Regions from separate parts of the Aneurinibacillus baijiui genome, predicted to be linked through region 2. Evidence: riboswitches for the same ligand, from Rfam matches in the RefSeq annotation. Region 2 holds a riboswitch; the other holds the start of a gene.

Region 1 (11,143 bases), on a different contig from region 2:
CAGACGCATGGCGTACCCGAGGCTTTCAGAACAATATTTATATGAAGCTGATGGGGGAATATCCGGCGACGCTTGCAGAACTGATCGAGCGCACGCAGGAGTATCAGGTGCAGTTCTATAAAGAGCATACCGAAGCGTTGCGGCGTAAAAAATATAACAACGTGAACGGGATTATGCAGTTTCACTTTGTGAATACATGGCCTGCGATTGATTGGGCGATTGTCGATTATTATCGTCGGCCGAAGAAAGCGTACTATGCGGTTGTACATGCGTTCGCACCGCTGCACCTCTCATTTGCCGGTCATATTGAGCGTCTAGAAGATACGCTGCGCGTGACGATGGAGGCATGGGTAGTTAATGATTATCGTCATGAGTTAGAAGGACATGAAATCCACTATCGTCTCTTGGCACCGGACGGTACGGTGGTTGAAGAACGCGCTGTACTTGCGCCATTACTTACTGCTGATTCGTCCCGTTGTTTCGACAAGGCGGAGCTTGAATTGCCACTAACAGATGATGTATATCGGATCGAAGGTGAACTGCGCGATCGGGAAGGCCATGTGGTCTTTCATAATACAAAAATCTTGTTTCCTCGTATTAACGAAGCGGAAGTAGAAACAGCCGCCCATGTGAATGCGGGACTGTAATCGGAAGGAGATACGATGAAGACTATCGTTGCGCTCGGAGAGATGCTCATTGATTTTATTCCGGAGACGAACGGGCAAGCGCTTGAAGATGTTTTATCTTTTAAGAAGGCTCCAGGCGGTGCTCCTGCTAATGTAGCTTCCGCTGTTGCCAAACTGGGTGGGTCTGCCCGCTTTCTTGGAAAAGTGGGCGCAGACCCGTTCGGTGATTTTCTGATTCGTACGCTGTCTGATGCAGGGGTGGATACGAAGCGGATCGTTCAGACTAGTGAGGCGAAGACGGGCCTTGCCTTCGTATCGCTGCGGGAGGATGGGGAGCGAGACTTTCTGTTTTATCGTGATCCTTCTGCGGACATGCTGCTTACAGAAGCGGAGATTACGGCTGATGCCTTTATAGGAAGTGCGGTCTTTCACTTTGGCTCCATCTCGCTTATCGCAGAACCTGCCCGAAGTGCTACGATCAAGGCGGCCCGTTTGGCGCGCGAAGCGGGCTTGCTGGTAAGCTATGATCCGAATCTCCGTCTTCCGCTATGGCCTGGCGGCGAGCAGGAAGCCCGCACAACGATTCGGGAGTATGTTCCCCTTGCTGATATGGTAAAGGTCAGCGAGGAGGAACTTGTATTTTTGACGGGAGAATCAGCGATTGAAGCGGGCGCAGACTGGTTCTTCGCACAAGGTGTTCAGCTTTTGGTTGTGACATTAGGCAAAGAAGGGTGTGCGTATGTGCGTCCTGACAGTCAGGTGTGTCACGCAGCTAGCTTTGCGGTTCAGGCGATTGATGCTACAGGAGCCGGAGACGGCTTTGTCGGTGGTTTGTTGTATCGCTTGGCTGAAGGTGAAGTGTCCCCAAAGACGCTTGCACAGCTTCCGGATGATACGCTTATGGAGAGCATTCGTTTTGCCAGTGCCGTTGGTGCGTTGACGACAACGAAGCGCGGCGCGATTTCAGCGCTTCCATCCTTGGCTGAGGTTGAGACATTTATTCTACAGTCATAGAAGAGTATTGGGCTGTCAGGTACTTCCTGACAGCTTTTTTAGTAGGCGTTGTTAACGGTTAATTACACTATCGATTTCCGTTAGCGAAGTACGTTTATCTATGACCAACTTTTTGCATGTTTCAAAGTGATTTCAATAAATACTGATAAGGCTGGAGACATCCACTTGTTTTTGTGATAAGCCACTTGAGAGAAAATTTTTTTAAAGCCACCGTCATGGGGAATGATTTTTAACTTTTGTTGCTTGATTTCATCATGTACTGTCATTAAGGGTAAACAAGTAACACCAAGTCCACTAATTACACATTGTTTGATTGCTTCAACACTCCATAGTTCCATAACTTTGAGCGGTGCCATTCCTTGCGCTTCAAGATATTCTTCAAACATCATACGATAAATGCAGTCTTTCTCATTAGCAATCAAGACCTCAGTACGCATTTGATTTTTGCAGCTTTTATCTAAAATATTCAGTGTAGAATCTGGGTTTCCAACAATAACAATAGGTTCTTCCATTAATGTATGGACAATTAAATTAGCATCCTGTAGCTCTGGCAACATGATAAATGAGACATCTGCACTCCCGTTAAGCAATGCTTTTCGATTGTCTCCACAGGTAGCATTACTAAGTTTGATACTCACAAGCGGATATTTTTTTCTATACTCTCTTAATATAGGTTCTAGTCGATATACGGTTAAAGACTCAGGAGCCGCTATTTTTAACTCTCCCTGTACATTCTTCTCATCAATTGTAATACGTTCAATTTTGTTATAAGTATTTAAAATTTCTTCTGTATAACCCACCAGCTTTTTTCCAACATCCGTCAGCTTTATTTTTCGGCCCATTCGATCAAACAGGGGCGCTCCTATATGTTCTTCTAGTGTCTGAACATGTGAAGTTATCGTAGATTGGGTGTAACCCAAAAGTTCTGCTGCTTGTGTGAAACTACCCGATTCAATAATTTTTTTGAAAGTGACAAAATGACGTATTTCCATAACCTCACCCACTTTAATTTCAATATTTCTTGTTATAGTATCATAAAAATCAATGTATTAATTTGATTATTTCAATTTTACCGATAATTTGCTTTGAGTTATTATAAAAAATAATTCAGAGTAAAGTAAAATACTTGAAAGGGGATAAAAAATGAGAACGCTTATAATAGTCGCGCATCCAAGAAAAGACTCCTTAACATTTGCTGTTGCAAGTCACTTTATGGACGGACTTAAGGATGCAGGACACAAGCCTGAATTATTGGATTTGTATCAAGAAGAATTTAATCCAGTATTATTTGAACAAGATGAGCCCACTTGGGGACAACCCGATAAAGAATATTCTGTAGAAGTTCATAGAAGGATCGATCAAATGAAGCAAAATGATGCGTTAGCATTTATCTTTCCAATTTGGTGGTGGAACATGCCCGCAATCATGAAGGGTTATATAGACAGGGTGTGGAACTATGGATTCGCTTACGGGTTACATGACGACAATAAGCTTCTGCATGAAAAGGTACTGTGGATAGGTTTGGTAGGTGCGCCTGAAGAACGGTTTAAAAGGTACAAATATGATGAGATGTTGCATCATTATTTTAATGTAGGTTTAGCAAGTTATACGGGGATTAAGGATTCGAAGGTTGAATTTCTTTACGATACAGTAAAAGGTAAAAGGAGTTATTTTGAAAAAGAAATAATCAGTCGTGCTTATGATTTGGGAGTGAATTATTAAAAACAAATCAGATCATAGTACTTTGCTGACTTTTTATCAGCATAATGTAACTCAGCGGTGATGGCAATAATATAGTTGAAAGTCGAAAAGTGAAACGATTGTACGAATAATACAGTATATTGAACTACTCACGACTGAAGTCGCGAGATTCCTGCGCTGAACGCCCTACCGGGTGAAGGTAAGCAGGCTACCCCCGTGGTTCCCACGGTTGGCTGTGCTAGACGAGCGACAGCAGGCGTTGTCCTTCGCGGTCAAGGTTAATGGCCGCATTGTGGTCCCGGTCATGATGGATGCCGCATGATGGGCAGGCCCATTCCCGCATGTTAAGGTTCTTCACTTCCCTGTTGGCATCCGGAGCAGGGTAGCACGAAGAATACGTCCCTCTATCTCCCGGCTCTTGGCGAATCGTACCCACCCGAGCTTCGGAAGTTTGATATGGTTCCCCTCCACGCGGATGGAGCCATTCACATTCTTCGTCGTATAAGACTGTTCATTTCGCCGACGTTTGAAGCGAGGGAACCCCTTCTTTTCCTTAAAAAACTTCTGGTAGGCGATATCCAGCGCTTGGATAGTGGCTTGCAGAGCAATCGAATCGGCTTTCTTGAGCCATGGAAGGGATTCTTTGAGCAGAGGAAGCTGGCTGGACATCTCCTTGGCTGAAAGCGTTTGGCCCGTTTCCTCGTAGACACGCTTCCGTTCCGTGAGGAAATGGTTGTAGATGTAACGGGTACAGCCAAAGGTTTGATGCAAAAGCTGAGCCTGATCCGACGTAGGGAACAGACGAAATCGAAACGCTTTAGGACACAACATCGTCTCGTCTCACCTCCTTTTTTTGTATACGAATGTCTATTCTTAGTATACAGTGAGAAGAAGAAAAAACTAGTGGCGATTCATCCCCTCATTGAAATAAGGGGCGTGCTCGGCACTATCGTAAAGGGTGTAGAAACTTTAAGAATGGATTGTGATACGTTTGAATCTAATTGCTATGAAGCGAAATGTGAAGTACAGCCTGCTGCGTCTTTTTCGTTCCAATGCGGGGGCTCATTCTCTTGCTCTTGGCTTAGCCATTGGTTTTTTCCCTGTCTGGTTCCCTACATTTGGTATCGGTGCTATATGTTCGATTGCACTGGCAAAGCTGATGCGGGCTAATATTCCCGCCGCGCTTATCTCGGCAGGTGTGGGTTCTTTTCTATGGCCGGTCGTATTTTATTTAAATTATAAATGCGGTGCCTTATTATTTACCATATTGGAAGGTCTGAACGTATCTCATCAAGATATGGACAGTGTGCAGTATACGGAACCGATTGAGGATGTACACTCTTGGTCTGAAGCTGGCATGAGTTTTCTGGCGGGTGCTACGGTAAACAGCGTTCTGTTTACGGTTGTATTTTACTATATTTTCCGTTGGTTTTTTCAGAAGTACCAGCGAAGAGTGTTAGTAAAGCTTACAAAGAAAGGCAAATAGGAAAAGGGAAAGAAGCATTCTGATATTGAACACTGTGTTCGTCTATGGACGGACTGAAATAAAAGCGGAGCAGCCACATAGGCCGCCCCGCTTTTTAAGTGAGGAACTATTCTTCCCACACTTTTACTTCTTTCATTTTATCGCCGTTACGCATGTTTTTAGCATGCTCAAGGCCTTCAGTAACTTGTCCGAATACAGTGTGCTCGCCATTCAGATGAGGTTGTGCTTCATGTACGATGAAGAATTGGCTTCCGCCTGTGTCGCGTCCTGCGTGTGCCATGGACAGAGAGCCTGGAACGTGTGTATGCGGGTTGTTCTGTGTTTCGCATTTGATTGTATAGCCGGGGCCGCCTGTGCCTGTTCCGTGCGGGCATCCACCTTGACTTACGAATCCAGGGATCACACGGTGGAATGTAAGACCGTTATAAAATCCTTCGTTCGCCAGTTTTTCAAAGTTTGCAACCGTGCCGGGAGCGGCTTCCGGGTAGAATTCAATCAGGATCTTGTTTCCGTTTTCAAGTTCGATGCTGCCTTTTTTGGCCATTATGTATTCACTCCTTTTTTTTCAATCGCTTTATTTTATCATAGTGCCTATGTGGTCTACAACTAAGCACAGAATACAGGTGTGTACGTTTGCACATGGACAGGCGTAGGATATTGGTTTATACTACATATACAATTGCATGAATGATCCTTCGGGGCAGGGTGAAAATCCCGACCGGCGGTGTTAGAGGCCTAAGTCTCTTTAGTCCGTGAGCTGCGGTTCATAGAACCAATGCTGACCTGGTGTGAATCCGGGACCGACAGTATAGTCTGGATGGGAGAAGGATATGTAGTACGGATGTTGCACTAGGTCCGTTTTATTTGTCGTATGCGCTTATGGATTCGTATGTAAGACGATCAGCACGGCGCAGGTCCTAGCATCAGTCTACCTTTTTTTGAACACAATGCCCTGAAAGCGGAATCTACCGTCTTTCAGGGTTTTCTTTGTTATACGCAGCAGTTATTATCTGATTTTACCGATTGGATAAGATGTAGATATGGTGTGTACTGACAAAGGTTCACAGCGCATAGCCCCGTGGTATCTCTTTGCCTTGATATGCATGACATGTCGGGGAAGAGAAGTGGAGCTATGCGCTTTTTTATATGAAAAAGCAGGAGGAGTGAGACATGGAGCATAGAGAATATATGGAGCTTGCGCTTCGTCTGGCTGAAGCGGCACGAGGCCAGACAAGTCCGAATCCAGCCGTTGGCTGCGTCCTTGTTAAAGATGGACAGATTGTTGGGATGGGCAGTCATTTACGGGCAGGGGAGGCGCATGCGGAAGTACAGGCGCTGCGTATGGCCGGCGAGGCGGCACAGGAAGCGGTCGCCTATGTCACATTAGAGCCATGCAGCCATTATGGACGGACGCCCCCGTGTGCAGATGCGCTTATCGAGCAGGGGATTCAAAGGGTGGTCATTGCGATGCTTGATCCAAATCCGCTGGTGGCGGGACAAGGGATAGCGAGGTTAGAGAATGCAGGTATTGAAGTGCTCACTGGAATTGGTGAGATGGAAGCGAAGCGGATCAATGAAGCCTTCGTGAAATTCATTACAACGAAAAAACCGTTTGTTACGGTAAAAACTGCGATGACACTCGATGGAAAAGTGGCCACCTACGCGGGAAGCAGTCGCTGGATTACCGGAGAGGAAGCACGTCTTGAGGTGCACCGGATGCGGCATGCACACGATGCGATTCTTGTCGGGGTTAATACGGTACTTACAGATGATCCTAAGCTAACGACGCGTCTGGCGCTTGGCGGTAAAAATCCGATTCGCGTCATTGTCGATACAACGCTTCGTATTCAGTCGGATGCCAAGGTGCTGACCGATGGAGAGGCACCAACATGGATCTTTACAACTGAACGTGCCGATCAGATGAAATGGAAGCAGCTTGAGGAGATGGGGATTCGTGTATTTTCAACCGGAGACGATGTCAAAGTCAATATTGACCAACTTCTGTCTCAGCTTGGCGAGCAGCAGATCTCCTCGCTGCTGGTTGAAGGCGGAAGTCAGATTAATAGTGCTTTTTTGCATGCGCGGGCCATTGATAAGATCGTTTCGTACGTTGCGCCCAAGTTGATCGCAGGACAGGGAGCACCTACGCCGTTTGGCGGGTTGGGGATTGAAGAGATGGATGATGCGATCTCGCTTGCCGATCTGTCTTTTGAACAGATTGGCAATGATATCAAAATTACCGGCTATCCGGTTTGGGAGTGAGTGTAGTGTTTACAGGGATTATTGAGGAAATCGGAACCATCCGCTCTATTACACGCAGCAATCAATCAGCGGTGCTAGAAATCACGGGAGATAAGGTGCTCAGGGATGTTCGCTTAGGTGACAGCATCGCTGTGAACGGTATTTGCCTTACTGTGACGGAGTTTTCTGCCAAGCACTTTGCAGCAGACGTCATGCCGGAGACCATTCGAAAGACAAGTCTTGCCTTACTTGTTCCTGGTGCTCCAGTGAACTTGGAGCGGGCGTTGGCAGCAGGAGATCGCTTTGGCGGACACTTCGTTTCCGGTCATGTCGACGGAGTTGGCCGGATTGCGGCAAAACAGGCCTATGACAATGCGGTGCTCTATCGGATCGAGGCGGACGATACGCTGCTGCGCTACATTATTCCAAAGGGCTCCATCGCTATTGATGGCATTAGTCTTACGGTTGTAGAGGTAGACGATGCGGGCTTTAGCGTTTCAATTATTCCACATACGCTCTTAGAAACCGTGCTGCAATATAAAGAAAAAGGGGATCAGGTAAATCTTGAATGCGATATGATCGGCAAATATATTGAGCGGTTCATTATATGGCGTGAGAAGAAACAGCCGCCTTCCCAGCTCACAGAAAGCTTTCTTGCTGAGCACGGATTTCTTGATTGAGCTAACTATATAAGGAGTGGATTGTATGTTTCATTCAATTGAGGAAGCGATTCTGGATTTAAAGCGGGGCAAACCAATTATCGTAGTAGACGATGAGGACCGCGAGAATGAGGGTGATTTCATTGCGTTAGCAGAGAAAGCTGATGCGGCAGTCATTAATTTTATGGTGACACATGGGCGCGGCCTGGTATGTGTGCCGATTACAGAAGAGCGTGCGGCGGAATTGCAGTTAACACCTATGGTGGACCGCAATACGGATGCACATGGCACAGCATTTACCGTATCGGTCGACGAGGCAGGGACGACCACAGGAATCTCCGCGTTCGAGCGGGCTCATACCGTACAGGCAATGCTTGATCCGAAGAGCACTCCTGAGAGCTTCCGCCGACCAGGACACATCTTCCCGCTAATTGCCCGCAAAGGGGGCGTACTCCGCCGCGCCGGTCATACAGAGGCGGCCGTTGATCTGGCTCGTTTATGCGGCAGCTATCCTGCCGGTGTCATTTGCGAGATTATGAATGAAGATGGCTCCATGGCACGTGTGCCTGATTTGGCTCATATCGCAGAGAAGCATGATTTGAAGATGATTACGATTGAAGAGTTAATTCGCTATCGTACTCGTTACGATAAGCTGGTGAAGCGCGAAGTGGAGGTAGAGCTGCCGACCGAGTATGGGCATTTCCGCATGGTTGCCTATACGAACGATACGGATGGCAAAGAGCATGTAGCCCTTGTTAAAGGCGATATTGATGCTGATACGCCGACGCTTGTTCGGGTCCATTCGGAATGTTTGACAGGTGATGTATTCGGTTCGCTGCGCTGCGACTGTGGGCCGCAGCTGCATGCTGCACTTAGCCAGATTGAGGAGGCGGGCCGAGGAGTGCTCTTGTATATGCGTCAGGAAGGGCGTGGGATTGGGCTGATTAACAAGCTTAGAGCATACAAGCTGCAGGAGGCAGGACTTGATACTGTAGAGGCAAATGAGAAGCTGGGCTTTGCGGCAGATCTGCGCGAGTACGGCATCGGAGCACAGATTCTTGCCGACCTTGGTGTAGGGAATATTAAGATTCTTACCAATAATCCGCGCAAAATTAAAGGAATTGAAGGGTATGGACTGCATGTCGTAGAACGTGTGCCGCTCCAAATAGAAGCTGTGGCAGATAATGAGAGGTATTTGCGTACAAAGAAGAGCAAGCTTGGCCATCTACTTAAACTATAAATGAATGATACGGAGGATATATCATGGCAAAAGTATATGAAGGTAATCTCGTAGGTACAGGACTTCGAATTGGTATTGTTGTAGGACGATTTAATGAATTTATTACGGGCAAGCTACTTAGCGGCGCACTGGATGCCTTTAAGCGTCATGGTGTGGAGGAAGACAATGTAGAGGTGGCCTGGGTACCGGGTGCATTTGAACTCCCGCTGATTGTGAAGAAAATGGCCGAGTCAGGCAAATACGACGCAGTCGTTGCTTTGGGTACGGTAATCCGCGGCTCTACACCACACTTTGATTATGTATGCAATGAAGCGGCGAAGGGAATTGCATCGATCGGTCTCTCCACCGGTGTTCCATCCATCTTTGGTGTACTGACCACAGATACGATTGAACAGGCAATTGAGAGAGCCGGTACGAAGGCGGGCAATAAAGGATGGGAAGCGGCTACTGCTGCAATTGAGATGGCCAATCTTACCAAATCCTTTGAGTAAATATAGGAAGACTAGATCAGGTTACGAATGAAAGAAGGGAAGCGCGAGTATACTCGGCTTCCCTTCTTCGTGTGTAAAATGGCGCAATTGTACAGAGTTCAGCCATGTGGTAGAATGAGGTGCAGCTTTATAGAGTTTTATAAGAGGTAAGGGGGAGCGTTGTTGTTTAATTTGGATTGGGATTCGCTCTTATATCGGGTAATCGCATTCGTGATTGCCTTCTCGATTCATGAATGGGCGCATGCATATGTAGCGTACAAGTTAGGGGATCATACAGCAAAGAATGAAGGGCGCTTAACATTGAATCCGATCAGTCATGTTGATCCGTTTGGCATGCTGCTGATTTTGTTCGGGCCGTTTGGCTGGGCGCGTCCGGTACCGGTTAACATGTTTCATTTTCGCGGCAACCGCCGTCTTGGAATGGTCTATGTGGCGATTGCCGGTCCGCTGACGAATTTGATTCTTGCCTTTTTATTTCTGCAGGCCCTATGGTACCTGATGACGACAGGTGTTATGAATGCATGGCCGGCGTGGGCTGCGACGCTCGTAAGCAATACGGTGCAGTGGAGCTTTACGATTAATGTGGCACTATTTGTATTTAATTTGCTGCCTGTAGCACCGTTAGATGGATCAAAAATCCTCCGCTACATTCTGCCGCGCCGATTTGACGGCTTTTTTGAGAAGGTAGAGCCGTATGGAGCCTTTGTGCTGTTAGTCCTGATCTTCATTCCTGCGCTAGGCGCGCCTATATTGTATCTTCCATATGAATGGGTGCAGAATGCGCTGCTTTCCTTGATGAGATAGAGAGGTGAATGTTTGATGGGAGTTGACATCAAACTGGATTCGTTTGAAGGGCCGCTGGATTTGCTTCTGCATCTCATAGATCGGGCCGAGGTGGATATTTATGATATTCCTGTTGTAGATATTACGGATCAATATATGAATCACTTGTACATTATGCAGGAGCTACAGCTTGATGTGGCGAGCGAGTTTCTTGTCATGGCGGCTACGCTTCTGGCAATCAAAAGCAAAATGCTTCTGCCCAAGCGCGAAGAGGCGATGTTTGATGAGTGGGGTCTTGAGCCTTATGAAGAGGAGGAGGACCCGCGTGAAGAACTCGTACAGCGCTTACTAGAATATAAAAAGTACAAAAGCCTTGCGGAAACGTTCCGTGAACGGGAAAAGGAACGCAGTCGGGTATATACCCGGCCGGCTGAAGATTTGAGCCAGTTCATCCCCGAAGAGGAGAATCCGATTGCGAATGTAACAATCTATGACCTTGTAGATGCCTTGCAAAAGGCCTTGGCACGGGTGAATCGAAAAGAAAGTACAGTGAAGGTACAGCGGGATGAGATTTCGATTAAGGACCGAATGAAGGAAATCCATCAAATGCTTGATATTGCAGGCGGTAAGGTCTCGTTCTCGCAGTTGCTGGCGAAGGAAGAGTCGAAGATCGAGATTGTTACCACGTTCCTCGCTTTACTGGAGATGATGAAAAAACGGACGGTAGTGTGCCAGCAGGATGGACTATTTGATGAGATTATGGTGTCGCGTATGCAGGAGGATGCAGTATGATAGATGTAGAGCGGTTGAAGGCGATTGTAGAAGGTCTATTGTTTGTGGCAGGAGATGAAGGGATTGAGGCCAAGCAGCTAGCGTCCATTCTTGATCTTGAGAATCATGAA
Region 2 (11,143 bases):
TATCTAGCGGAGCCTGTTTTGCTGAAGGAAGAGAAGCGATTCCCGATTCCAAACTACGGCTCGGCGATGTCACCGTTCTATACCGTTTTATCCTTGTGGGTTGGAGCCATTTTATTGGTGTCGCTCCTGCGGCTTGATGTGGAAGATCCGGAAGGGAAATACCGGAGCCTTGATGTGTATTTTGGACGTTTGCTGACCTTTTTAACTATCGGTGTTTTTCAAGCATTGATTGTTACGGTTGGTGATATGGTGGTCCTTGGCGCGTACGTTGCCGATACGATGTGGTTTGTCATATTCGGTATTTTTACGAGCATCGTATTTATGACGATTGTCTATACGTTTGTCTCTGTCTTTGGGAATATGGGAAAGGCACTTGCCATTATTATGCTGGTGCTGCAGCTATCCGGATCGGGGGGGACGTTCCCGATCCAGGTCACGCCGCCTTTCTTCCAGGCCATCCATCCGTTTTTGCCGTTTACGTATGCGATTAGCTTGCTGCGTGAAGCGGTGGGGGGAATGGTGTATGACATTGTCATTAGAGATGTGTTGTGCCTCTTATTATTCCTTGGGTCTGCCTTTATTTTGGGCGTGGTGTTAAAAGAGCCGCTTAGTAAATCCACCCAGCGGGTCACACAGAAGGCGAAAGAAAGCAAGATGATTCATTGATGCAGGACTCCCGTTAGAAGGCGTTAAGCCTTTGTAGTGGGAGTTTTTATGTGGTAGATTGTTATGTCGCTAAATTTTTTGAATTATGCTAATTTAGTAGTAGGTAGTGTAAATGAAGGGGAAATGGTGTAAAACAAGATAAGAGCAAAGATTCGCAACGAAGAATGGAGGAGGTAGACTATGGCTAAGGCACACGCAAAAGCGTTTGGAATTAAGCTTGCTCGCTTTGGATTTAATATTTTTCTTTTTTTAGGCCTTGTATTTAATCAGCCGTTCAGTTACGTGCTAGGCGCGATTTTAATTTTGTCCGTCCTGTCTTATTTAATTGGCGATCTGGTTATTTTGCGCTTTGCCGGCAACGCAATTGCTACCGCGCTCGATGTCGTTATGTTTATTCTCGGCATGTGGGCAGTGGCTACGTATATTGGCTTTGATTATAATATGAGCCACTTGTTTGCGCTGTTGGTGGTCATTGGCTTCTTAACCTTTGAAGAAGCCCTGTACCATGTGCATATCCAGAAAGAGATTCTGGGTACACGTAAAGAGAGCCTCATGGCTGCGATCAATAAATATTGATAATGAGCAAGAAGCCCTGCCAGAATATCGGTAGGGCTTTTCTATATAATTCTGCAAAACTCGACAGTTTCTCCTCCATGACCGCTCATTTGTTCTTGTGTTATAATAGCGATACGAACGCCTGTACAGGAAAAAAAGGTAACGGCAGCCAATGGTTGGTTGGGCTGCCTTTTTCCCTGTCGCATCATACATAATGGTTGAGGTGGTGAAGCCTTTGGCCGACAAAAAGAAGAGCCGGAAAAAAACAGGAGCAAAAAAGAAGGATGTGCGTGCCTTCGTCCGGTATGAATTATACGGACTTGTCATCATCGCCCTCTCGCTTCTTGCCTTATTGACCTTCTCGAATACGAGCTGGTTTGGCCGATATTTTGCTTGGGTATTTCGGGTTGTAGCTGGAGCCTGGGATTTCCTGCTGCCGCTTACTGGAGTAGGCATCGGCATATACGTAATGGCTAAGCGTAAGTGGCCATACCTTTTATCTCAGCGCTGGATTGGTATTTTTCTGTTATTCTTTTCCCTGCTTGTATGGAATCACATGCTGTTGTTTGAGGCGTTGACAGCCGGGGGGAGGTTTGCTGATCAGTCTGTGCTCTCCGTTACATGGGAGCAGCTTCTTCAGGAGAAGAAACAGATGGATGCGGGGAAGCCGTCCACCACGGATGTGGGAGGCGGATTGCTAGGTGCGCTTGGATATGCGTTCTTTGCAGCGGCGGCCGGTTCCGCAGGGACAGCATTGATTGTTGTCTTTCTCGTGTTGATTGGACTGATGCTTACGTTTCAGATTTCGTATGTACGTATTTTTGACGGACTGCGCCGGTTATTCATGACTGGCGGATCAAGAATGAAGACAGCGGGAGAGGATGCGTTGGCGCTTTTGAGCGAACGACGCGAACAGCGCTTACGGGAACGCGAGGAACAGGAAGCATACGAAGTGGACCAAGCGGAAGAAGAGCCTGAGGAAGATACTGCTGCCGAGCGTAAACCAAGCTTTGTCGCAAGATGGTTTAGCGGCCGTGGTCAAAAGGGCCAAAAGGAAGCACCTGTAGCGCACACAACACCTAAGTCTGCGCGCATACGGAAGGAGCACGCTGTCATGTCCGCGCCAAAAGCAGTCTGGACCCAAGAGGAGCAGGAGAGAAGCGAAGAGACAGCGACCGAAGAGATTATCGTGCATGATTTTGCACAAAAGCTGTACGAGGAAGCTGAAGAGCCGCCTGTACCGTCCGCTGTGCCGGAGATGCAGATGGAAGGTGCGCAGATGAAGATAAAGCTGGCTGCGCGTAAGAAGCAGGAGGTGAAAGAGCCGCCTGAGGTGATGCCGGATGTGCCGCTTGCCTTTGAGGATGCGCCTGATCATCCATCCTATCGACTTCCAACACCGGACTTGATGGATAGGCCTAAGGGGATCAAGCCGGGTAGTGCGACGAAAAATGTTCACAACAATGCGCAAAAGCTTGTTGCTACGTTAGAGAGTTTTGGCGTGCAGGCGAAAGTGCTTCAAGTGCAATGCGGCCCTACGGTGACACGGTATGAAGTCCAACCGGCTATCGGTGTAAAGGTAAGTAAAATCGTTGGTCTTAGCGATGATATCGCGTTGGCGCTGGCTGCGCGCGGCATTCGAATGGAAGCGCCGATTCCGGGCAAATCAGCCATCGGTATCGAGGTGCCGAATGATGAAATTGCATTGGTTACGCTCAGAGAGGTTCTTGAGAGCTCGGAATACACAGATGCGCTTGACAAGCTCAGCATTGCGCTGGGACGAGATATTTCCGGACAGCCCATGATCGCTAATTTGGCCCGTATGCCTCATCTTCTGGTAGCCGGAGCTACAGGGAGCGGGAAGTCAGTTTGTATAAACGGCATCATTATGAGCATTTTATGCAAGGCCAAACCGAGCGAAGTAAAGCTGATGATGATTGACCCGAAGATGGTGGAGCTGAACGTATACAATGGCATTCCGCACTTGTTATCGCCTGTGGTTACCGACCCGCGCCGGGCGTCCATGGCGCTAAAGAAGGTGGTACAGGAGATGGAGCGTCGCTATGAGATGTTTGCAAAATCGGGTACGCGCGATGTAGAACGCTACAACCAGGTAGCGCGTCAGGAAGGTATTGTTCCGCTGCCGCTGATCGTTGTGATTGTAGATGAATTGGCGGACTTGATGATGGTGGCTCCAGGTGATGTAGAGGATGCCATCTGCCGTCTGGCACAGATGGCCCGTGCCGCAGGCATTCACTTGATTATCGCAACACAGCGCCCGTCCGTTGATGTTATTACAGGTGTAATTAAAGCCAATATTCCATCCCGCATTGCATTTGGTGTATCGTCGATGGCCGACTCGCGCACCATTCTTGATATGGGCGGTGCGGAGAAGCTATTAGGACGCGGAGATATGCTGTATTTGCCGATGGGCGCTTCGAAGCCTGTGCGCATTCAGGGTGCGTTTATTAGTGATCACGAAGTGGAGAAGGTAGTCTCCTATGTAAAAAATCAGCAGGAAGCGCGATATAATCCGGAGATGATGCCAGGTGAAGAGGAATCGGTCGTGGCAGATGAACCGGAAGACGAGCTATACGAGCAGGCGGTGGATTTGGTGCGTGAAGCACAGACCGCTTCTGTTTCGCTCTTGCAGCGCAGACTGCGTGTGGGATATACACGGGCGGCACGCCTGGTTGATATGATGGAGGCGCGGGGTATAGTTGGGCCGTATGAAGGCAGCAAACCGCGCGAAGTGCTTATTCCGCCCGGTGATGCGCAAACGCTATAGTACATAGCATCAATGCGGGTAAAGAAGAGTAGGTTGAAGAAGCTGACGAGAGGAGAGCATGTGTGAAGTTCATAACAGACTTTAAAAAATTCATCAGCAGAGGCAACATTATTGATCTTGCAGTCGGTGTGGCACTAGGTACAGCCTTTAATAAAATCGTGACATCGCTTGTCGAAGACATTCTTATGCCCCCGATTGGGATGGCGTTAAATGGCGTGGATTTTTCGGACTTGTACATTAATCTTTCGCCCGGCTCGTACGCTTCTCTTAAAGCAGCAAAGGATGCGGAAGCCGTTACGATTAATTACGGGATTTTTTTAAACAATGTGCTGCATTTCATTATTGTCGCATTCTCCCTGTTTGTCGTAGTGAAAGTGTATACCCGCTTAAGTGATCTGCGGCATCAGGAGCAGGAAGAAGAGAAGCTGGCAGAGACGAAGGAGTGTCCGTATTGTATATCAAGCATTCCGCTTGCCGCAACCCGCTGCCCATCGTGCACGTCTCAATTGGAGCGAGCCGAAGAGGCATAAGGGAGCAATAGGCATGGAAAGCGTTTTCATGATATAATTAAGAAGACGTTGACTTTTAGTAAGGAAAAGGAAGCGGTGGTCGTATGGGGAAAACCATGAAGCAGGTATCATTGGAGAATGGAATAGGGGAGTTAATGATTCCGGGCAGCAGGGTAGCGATTGTTCAAGAGGGGAACTCGCTTGAGCATGCGCTGCTTGTTCTTACGAAATCGGGGTATTCAGCCATTCCTGTGCTTGATCGGGAATACAAGCTGAAGGGGCTGATTAGTATGGCGCTTATCCTTGATGCCACATTAGGTATTGAGCAGATTGAGTACAATAAGCTTAGTGAGATGAAGGTTGAAGAAGTAATGAATAAGAAGGTGGCATGGATGAAGGCAGACGGAAGCTTTTTCCGGGGGCTTGAGCTGTCCATTAATCACCCGTTTCTATGCATCGTAGATGAAGATGGAGTATTCGTTGGGATTTTGACTCGAAAAACGATTCTTGCGCAGGTTCATAATTACCTTAAATTTTATAGATAAGACATAATGGATATACAACGATACAACAAAAAATCAGGCGTCCAATTGGAACGCCTGATTTTTTTAGTTTAATGAGTAGGACAGTTTAATGGAGAGCTGACCATTCTCAATCCCGACATATTCAAGTCCTTCAAATGTAGCATTCGGGTAACTGCTTTGCAGTGTTTGCATTGTCTCATACATCTCATCAGCAGAATTAATTAGAATTTCCATGCGATTCATGGGAAGTCACCTCGTTCGATTTCTTTTGCTATAATCATTCGTCGTGTATGTGTGGTTTATGTGGGGTGACTAAACATTTTTTACAAAAAAAATTAAAAACTTCCGCCGGGCAGCGGAAGTTTAGCTGACAACATACATGTATGGTTGTGAATCGTACCCGCAGCATGCAGACTATCTGCTGTGCAATACGGGACGCAGTCGATTATAGATTGGATATGTGATCAAAGCCTCGACGATTCCTTTGATCAGGTTAAACGGAAGAATCGCGTACAGGATCAGCGCCCACAGATTGGTAATGCTGGCGTTAGCACCTTGCGACCAACCGATAATGTCTTCAACGGACATACCCATAACATAGGCGAAAGCCGGAATGAAGAAGAAATAGTTGGTCAGCGACATAATAATTGCCATAGCCGTTGTACCGGCGGTCATACCTACCCAGAAGTTCACCTTGCTTTGCTTCAGCTTCCGCATAAAGAATACAGATACAACAACGAACGTACTGCCCGCTATAAAGTTGGACAGCTCTCCTACAGCCATGCCACCCTGATTGGTAAGCAAAAAGTGCAGGATGTTCTTAATCAACTCCACGGCTACACCAGCCAGTGGGCCGAACAGAATGGCGCCAATCAGCGCTGGAATTTCGCTTACACCGATTTTCAAAAAAGCCGGAAACATCGGCAGCGGGATTTCTACAAACATCAGCAGAAACCCAATGGTCGACAACAGCGATAAAAACGCTGTTCTGCGAACCTTCCCTCTCATATGAAGTTCCCCCTTCTCCCATCCAGACTATACTGTCGGTCCCGGATTTGCACCGGATCAGCCAGACGCGTTACTACTATTTTTGCGTCCGGGTCGCGGACTAAGGGACAATATGAAGCGCCCCATCACCGCCGGTCGGGAATCTCACCCTGCCCTGAAGGTTTGTATGGTGTTATAAATTTCACAACCTATTTTCAAATATGCCATGAAAATGCTTGTTCGTCAATACAGAAGCAGTAACTTACAAAAGCAAAGTTGGAGAGTTAGCGGTGGAATTTCTCTCTCTTTCTGGAAAATATTTCGGTATAATAAATGGGAAAGAAAAAGGAAGTAAACGATACAGCGCGGGGAAGAGAGGAGAAAACTATGCTATTTGGTATTCCGTATGCGGAATGGATTGGTTATGTTGTGGTAGTTGTCCTGGTCATTCTGTTCGGTCTGCCGAACGGGTGGCTCAAGCGTCTTGAAAAATATTACTCCAGTGACCATCTTCATCAGCCGCTTTCTGCTCATAACATAAGCGTTATTACGATTTGTGATAAGGAAGCAGGGGAGAAGGAGCTAGGAGCAGAGGAAACACAGCAGATTATCGCTCTGTTTAATGGGGCGAAGCTGGTACAAAAAGTAGATCCGCCGCACAATTCTGCCCACATCATAATACGTATCGCACAAAAAGCAGGCAGTATGATTGAAGTGATGCCATACCGAAACGATGTTTTAATTGTACGTGAGGAGAAAGATAAGAACGGAATCCCTATTACATATTGGGCGAAACAAGATGGTTTTGCCAAATGGTTGTATAGAAGCGAGGAGCGATAAAGATGGACAGCACAATTATAAATGATCGTACGCTTGCTCAGGGCTGTGAATATTTACGAGCCGCCGATCCGATAATGGCCCGAATCATTAATGAATACGAACCCTATCACTGGAAAGAGCCGGGGGATTATTTTGCTGTCCTGTGCAGCTCCATTGTCTCTCAGCAGTTGTCTGTCAAAGCCGCTGCGTCCATTACGGAGCGTGTTCTGCAATATTTTGGCGGCCAGTGGCGCCAAGAAGCTCTGCTTGCAGCATCCGAGGAGGAGATGCGGGCATTGGGGCTCTCGCGTGCCAAAGTCGTATATGTAAAAGATCTTGCTGCGCATTGTGCCGACGGACGTCTGCGTTTAGACCGCTTAACAGAGGAGACGAATGAAGAAGTAATTGAGCGCTTAATCATGGTTAAAGGTATTGGTAGATGGACAGCGGAGATGTTTCTCCTATTTGGGATGGGGAGGCTGAATGTATTTCCTGCCGATGATCTGGGAATTAAGAAAGCCATTCAGGTCAATTATGGCCTATCGGAGTTTCCCACCAAAAAACAGATGCTTGAAATCGCCGCGAAGTGGGTTCCTTATGAGTCCATTGCAACCTTGTATTTATGGAGAAGCCTAAACAATAAGCCATCAGTATAAGGATGCAGGGCGGAACCAGAGATTCCGCCCTGTTCTGCTGTTATACATTAATAAAGTCCATGCTGCTAGTTGAGGCGGATGTAGCGGCGTTCCTTTTTCATAAAAGTTCGGTATGTGCCGTAAGCTAAGATGGTAAATCCGATTGCTGTAAGTACTCTTCTCATGACGCACCTCCATGTACTGCTTTTCCACGTTTATGTGTAAGGCAATCCGGTATTTCACAAATCACACACAATTATTCTTTATAATAAAAGGCATATCTTACATAAGGAGCGTTCGGGATGAGAAAGAAGCGCCTGGCTTTTGTAATGATGATGTTGATCTGGATCATGGCCGCCGGGTGTCAGTCCGCAGCATTAACGAAAGTTCCGCGGGATGCATCCGTACTCGCAGTAGCCAATGCACGGGATAATACGATTTCGTTCATGAGTATCGAAACAGGTGAGATGCTGGCTGCATGGAAGCCCGCCTTTCCTTTTGATCGGATGCTTTTGCTGCCGGATCATCATACGGTGCTGTTGTATGGCAAGAACGGTGAAGACGCGCGTATGCTAAATATGAACTCGGGCAAAGAGGATGCGGTATGGAAGACGGGAGGCGGTATTGTCAATGCTGTATTAGCACCAGATGGAGATGCGGTGTATCTGGCGGATAAGCAGCACGGCTCCGTTCGTATGTATACGCTTGATGGAAATCAGACAAGCGAGATCAAAGTGGGGCCGTCTCCGTTCACCATGATCCCTGATTTAGCTCGCAATCGGCTGTATGTGATGGATTTGCAAGATGCGAAGCTGCGGGAGATCGACCTTTCCACAAAGCAGGTAGTTCGCACCTCGCAACTCAATGAGTCGCCTATGGGTGCGTTGCTAGCGGCTGATCGTAAGGAATTGTGGGTGGGTGGTCACGGACGCGGTGACCTGCCGGAGCAGGAGGTATCTGTATTCTCAAGTGAAACAGGACAGAAGAAAACTACTGTCCATGCACCATCGATGCCTGTTGATTTTGTGCGCATAGATAAGGACACGGTGTATGTATTAAGTCACGGGTCCAATATGCTGCGGCGGATCAACATGGAGAATGGGCGCGTAACCGGTGAGCTGGCACTGGGAGCCAATCCGTTTGGAATGGTTCATGACGGACGGTATTTGTATATCGCCAGTTATGAGAGCAACCAGATTGTAGTGGTGGATCCAAAGACCATGCGTATAGTGAAAACACTACGCACAGGGGATGGACCTATTCAAATGTTTGTGCGGGAAGGTGAAGGAAAGTGACGGGGTACTCTCTCCTGATCGTTGATGATGAAGCGCAAATGCGCGAATTAATCTGTATGTATGCAAAGCGTGAGGGCTATCGTTGTACGGAAGCCGAGGACGGAGAGCAAGCGCTTATGCTCCTTGAGAGGCATGCATTTGACCTTATTGTACTTGATGTGATGATGCCGGGCTTGGATGGATTAACTTTTTGTATGAAGGTTCGTGAAACGTCAGATATCCCGATTATTTTTGTGACAGCCCGGGGTGGGGAAGCCGATAAGGTTAGCGGGTTAAAAATGGGGGCTGACGATTATGTGGTGAAGCCGTTCAGTCCGCGTGAGCTGCTGGCTCGTATTGAAGCGCTGTTGCGGCGCACGCATCCTTCGGGTGGGAGCGGTATCGAGTCGATTGATCGGCATGGAGCGCTTGAGGTGGACATGCGCGGACATGAGGCGCGTCTGAATGGTCAGGTGCTTTCCCTTACGCTCAAAGAATTCGATTTATTAACCTGTCTCATTCGTCATCCGGGTCAGGTCATGAGTCGGGAGCGCTTATTGGAGATGGTCTGGGGCTATGAATACTACGGCAATGCGCGAACGGTCGATACGCATGTGAAGACGCTGCGTATGAAGCTTGGTGCACATGCCGGTATTATCCAGACCGTGTGGGGAGTAGGTTATAAATTCGAGGTGCCGTCTTGAAACGCATCACATTAAAGCTCAATCAGAAGCTGTGGCTTCTTGTCAGCTCCGGTGTCATATTCACGGTGTTGGTAACGTATGGGTTGACCCAATATTTATATGGGAAGCTGTATGTGCAAAACATTGAGTCATCTCTTATTTATCAGGGGCAGCGCATCGCGGATATGTATCCGCGAGAAGGGCTCACACCTGCGTTTCGCAAAGAGGTGGAGAGGATAAGCCAAGTGTCGGAAGCGGAGATTTTTGTAACCGAGAATCCGCGTCAATTGGGGGCATGTCTTCCTTTTGAAATTGAGTATGATGCGCTGATTACCCAGGAGGAGCGAAGCCGCCTAGTAGCGGGACAGACAGTAAGCAAAGTCGGCTATGAGGAGAGATTTGGCCGCCAGATCATGGCTGCGATTGTGCCGCTTTTGGACGGAAAACGCCTCGAAGGCATTGTATATTTGTATCTTCCCCTTGCAAGCATAACAGAAGCGCTTAGTGAGGTTCGCTATATTATTCTTGTATGTGCTTTTATTTTTGTTCTTTTTTCGCTCTATATTGTCCGCCATCTTGTCAATCGCCTAACGAGACCGCTGCGTCATATGGAGCAGACGGCAGGTAAGATGGCGCTCGGGAACTTCTCGCAACGGTTTGCGGTAACGGAAGGTGATGAGGTAGGCAATCTGGGACGGGCGCTCAATCACATGGCATCCGCACTTGAGCAGGTCGATACGCAGCGTCGTGAATTTCTTGCGAATGTCTCGCATGAGCTTCGTACACCGCTCAGTTATATTAAAGGCTACAGTGAAGCTGTAATTGATGGAGTCGCGGCTGATCCGGAGGAGAAGGATCGTTATCTTCATCTCATCCATCGTGAGGCAGGACGGATGGAGAGGCTTGTGCACGACTTGCTAGACTTAGCGCAGCTTGAAGGTTCCTCGTATCCTCTGCATGTGACTCCCTTACCGTTGGGGCAGCTAATAGAAGATGCGATTGACAAGTTTAGACCGTTTCTGATGGAGAAAGAAGCAGATCTTCATCTACACATTGATCCGGATGTAATCACCTGGGGAGATGAAGACAGACTAGAGCAAGTGGTTCATAATTTATGCGATAATGCATTGCGCCACCTGCCGAATGAAGGGGGTCTGCTTCGTGTAAGCCTTCATCGTGAAGAACAGGCACACCAGTGCATATTGGTCATTGCAGATAACGGGTGCGGTATTGCACCGGAAGAGTTATCGCGTTTAGGTGAGCGTTTTTATCGGGTGGACAAGGCGCGAACACGCAAGCACGGGGGGAGCGGCTTAGGTCTCTCCATCGTTAAGCAGATTGTTCATCTGCATGAAGGAACAATTTCGATACAAAGCAAGGTGGACGAAGGGACGATCGTAACCGTTAGACTGCCGTTATATGAAGAGGACGAGTAAAGAATAGGGGAGAAGGCGATGAAGCATAACCGATGCGTATGGACTGTTCTCTTGCTGTTTATCGCAACCATTGTGGTAGCGGGATGCAGCAACGAGAAGCCGCCGGTAGAGAGAAGTATACCGGAGAAGCTTACCGTGCAGTTTGCAATTGCGCCGGTATCTCCCAAGCCGAAGCAGGAGGCTGCGCTATCTGTTGCTGTAGAGCAGGGGGGAGAAAAGGTAGAGGATGCAGAAGAGGTGAAGTTTGAAGTCTGGCGTGAGGGGCAA

What was found. Region 2 has a riboswitch for FMN ahead of AB3351_RS03350 (ECF transporter S component). Riboswitches for the same ligand answer to the same signal wherever they lie in the genome.
Region 1: another riboswitch for FMN. It lies ahead of ribD (bifunctional diaminohydroxyphosphoribosylaminopyrimidine deaminase/5-amino-6-(5-phosphoribosylamino)uracil reductase RibD); the one in region 2 lies ahead of AB3351_RS03350 (ECF transporter S component).

What each region holds. Positions count from the first base shown of each region.
Region 1 is NZ_JBFTXJ020000003.1:266,677-277,819, forward strand. Features, by position in the region: gene AB3351_RS07705 (glycoside hydrolase family 2 protein) at 1-647, shown strand, start outside; gene AB3351_RS07710 (PfkB family carbohydrate kinase) at 663-1,640, shown strand; gene AB3351_RS07715 (LysR family transcriptional regulator) at 1,739-2,632, opposite strand; gene AB3351_RS07720 (NAD(P)H oxidoreductase) at 2,784-3,362, shown strand; gene AB3351_RS23695 (zinc ribbon domain-containing protein) at 3,580-3,777, opposite strand; gene AB3351_RS07730 (RNA-guided endonuclease TnpB family protein) at 3,696-4,172, opposite strand; gene AB3351_RS07735 (DUF2062 domain-containing protein) at 4,333-4,827, shown strand; gene AB3351_RS07740 (peptidylprolyl isomerase) at 4,934-5,371, opposite strand; FMN riboswitch at 5,515-5,660, shown strand; gene ribD (bifunctional diaminohydroxyphosphoribosylaminopyrimidine deaminase/5-amino-6-(5-phosphoribosylamino)uracil reductase RibD) at 5,998-7,089, shown strand; gene ribE (riboflavin synthase) at 7,095-7,748, shown strand; gene AB3351_RS07755 (bifunctional 3,4-dihydroxy-2-butanone-4-phosphate synthase/GTP cyclohydrolase II) at 7,774-8,967, shown strand; gene ribH (6,7-dimethyl-8-ribityllumazine synthase) at 8,991-9,458, shown strand; gene AB3351_RS07765 (site-2 protease family protein) at 9,621-10,262, shown strand; gene AB3351_RS07770 (segregation/condensation protein A) at 10,278-11,033, shown strand; gene scpB (SMC-Scp complex subunit ScpB) at 11,033-11,143, shown strand, end outside.
Region 2 is NZ_JBFTXJ020000002.1:22,109-33,251, forward strand. Features, by position in the region: gene AB3351_RS03320 (YhgE/Pip family protein) at 1-666, shown strand, start outside; gene AB3351_RS03325 (DUF2512 family protein) at 847-1,242, shown strand; gene AB3351_RS03330 (DNA translocase FtsK) at 1,457-4,009, shown strand; gene mscL (large conductance mechanosensitive channel protein MscL) at 4,072-4,539, shown strand; gene cbpB (cyclic-di-AMP-binding protein CbpB) at 4,623-5,063, shown strand; gene AB3351_RS03345 (hypothetical protein) at 5,127-5,285, opposite strand; gene AB3351_RS03350 (ECF transporter S component) at 5,457-6,050, opposite strand; FMN riboswitch at 6,057-6,216, opposite strand; gene AB3351_RS03355 (hypothetical protein) at 6,417-6,869, shown strand; gene AB3351_RS03360 (DNA-3-methyladenine glycosylase family protein) at 6,872-7,504, shown strand; gene AB3351_RS03365 (YncE family protein) at 7,786-8,778, shown strand; gene AB3351_RS03370 (response regulator transcription factor) at 8,775-9,461, shown strand; gene AB3351_RS03375 (sensor histidine kinase) at 9,458-10,876, shown strand; gene AB3351_RS03380 (FixH family protein) at 10,895-11,143, shown strand, end outside.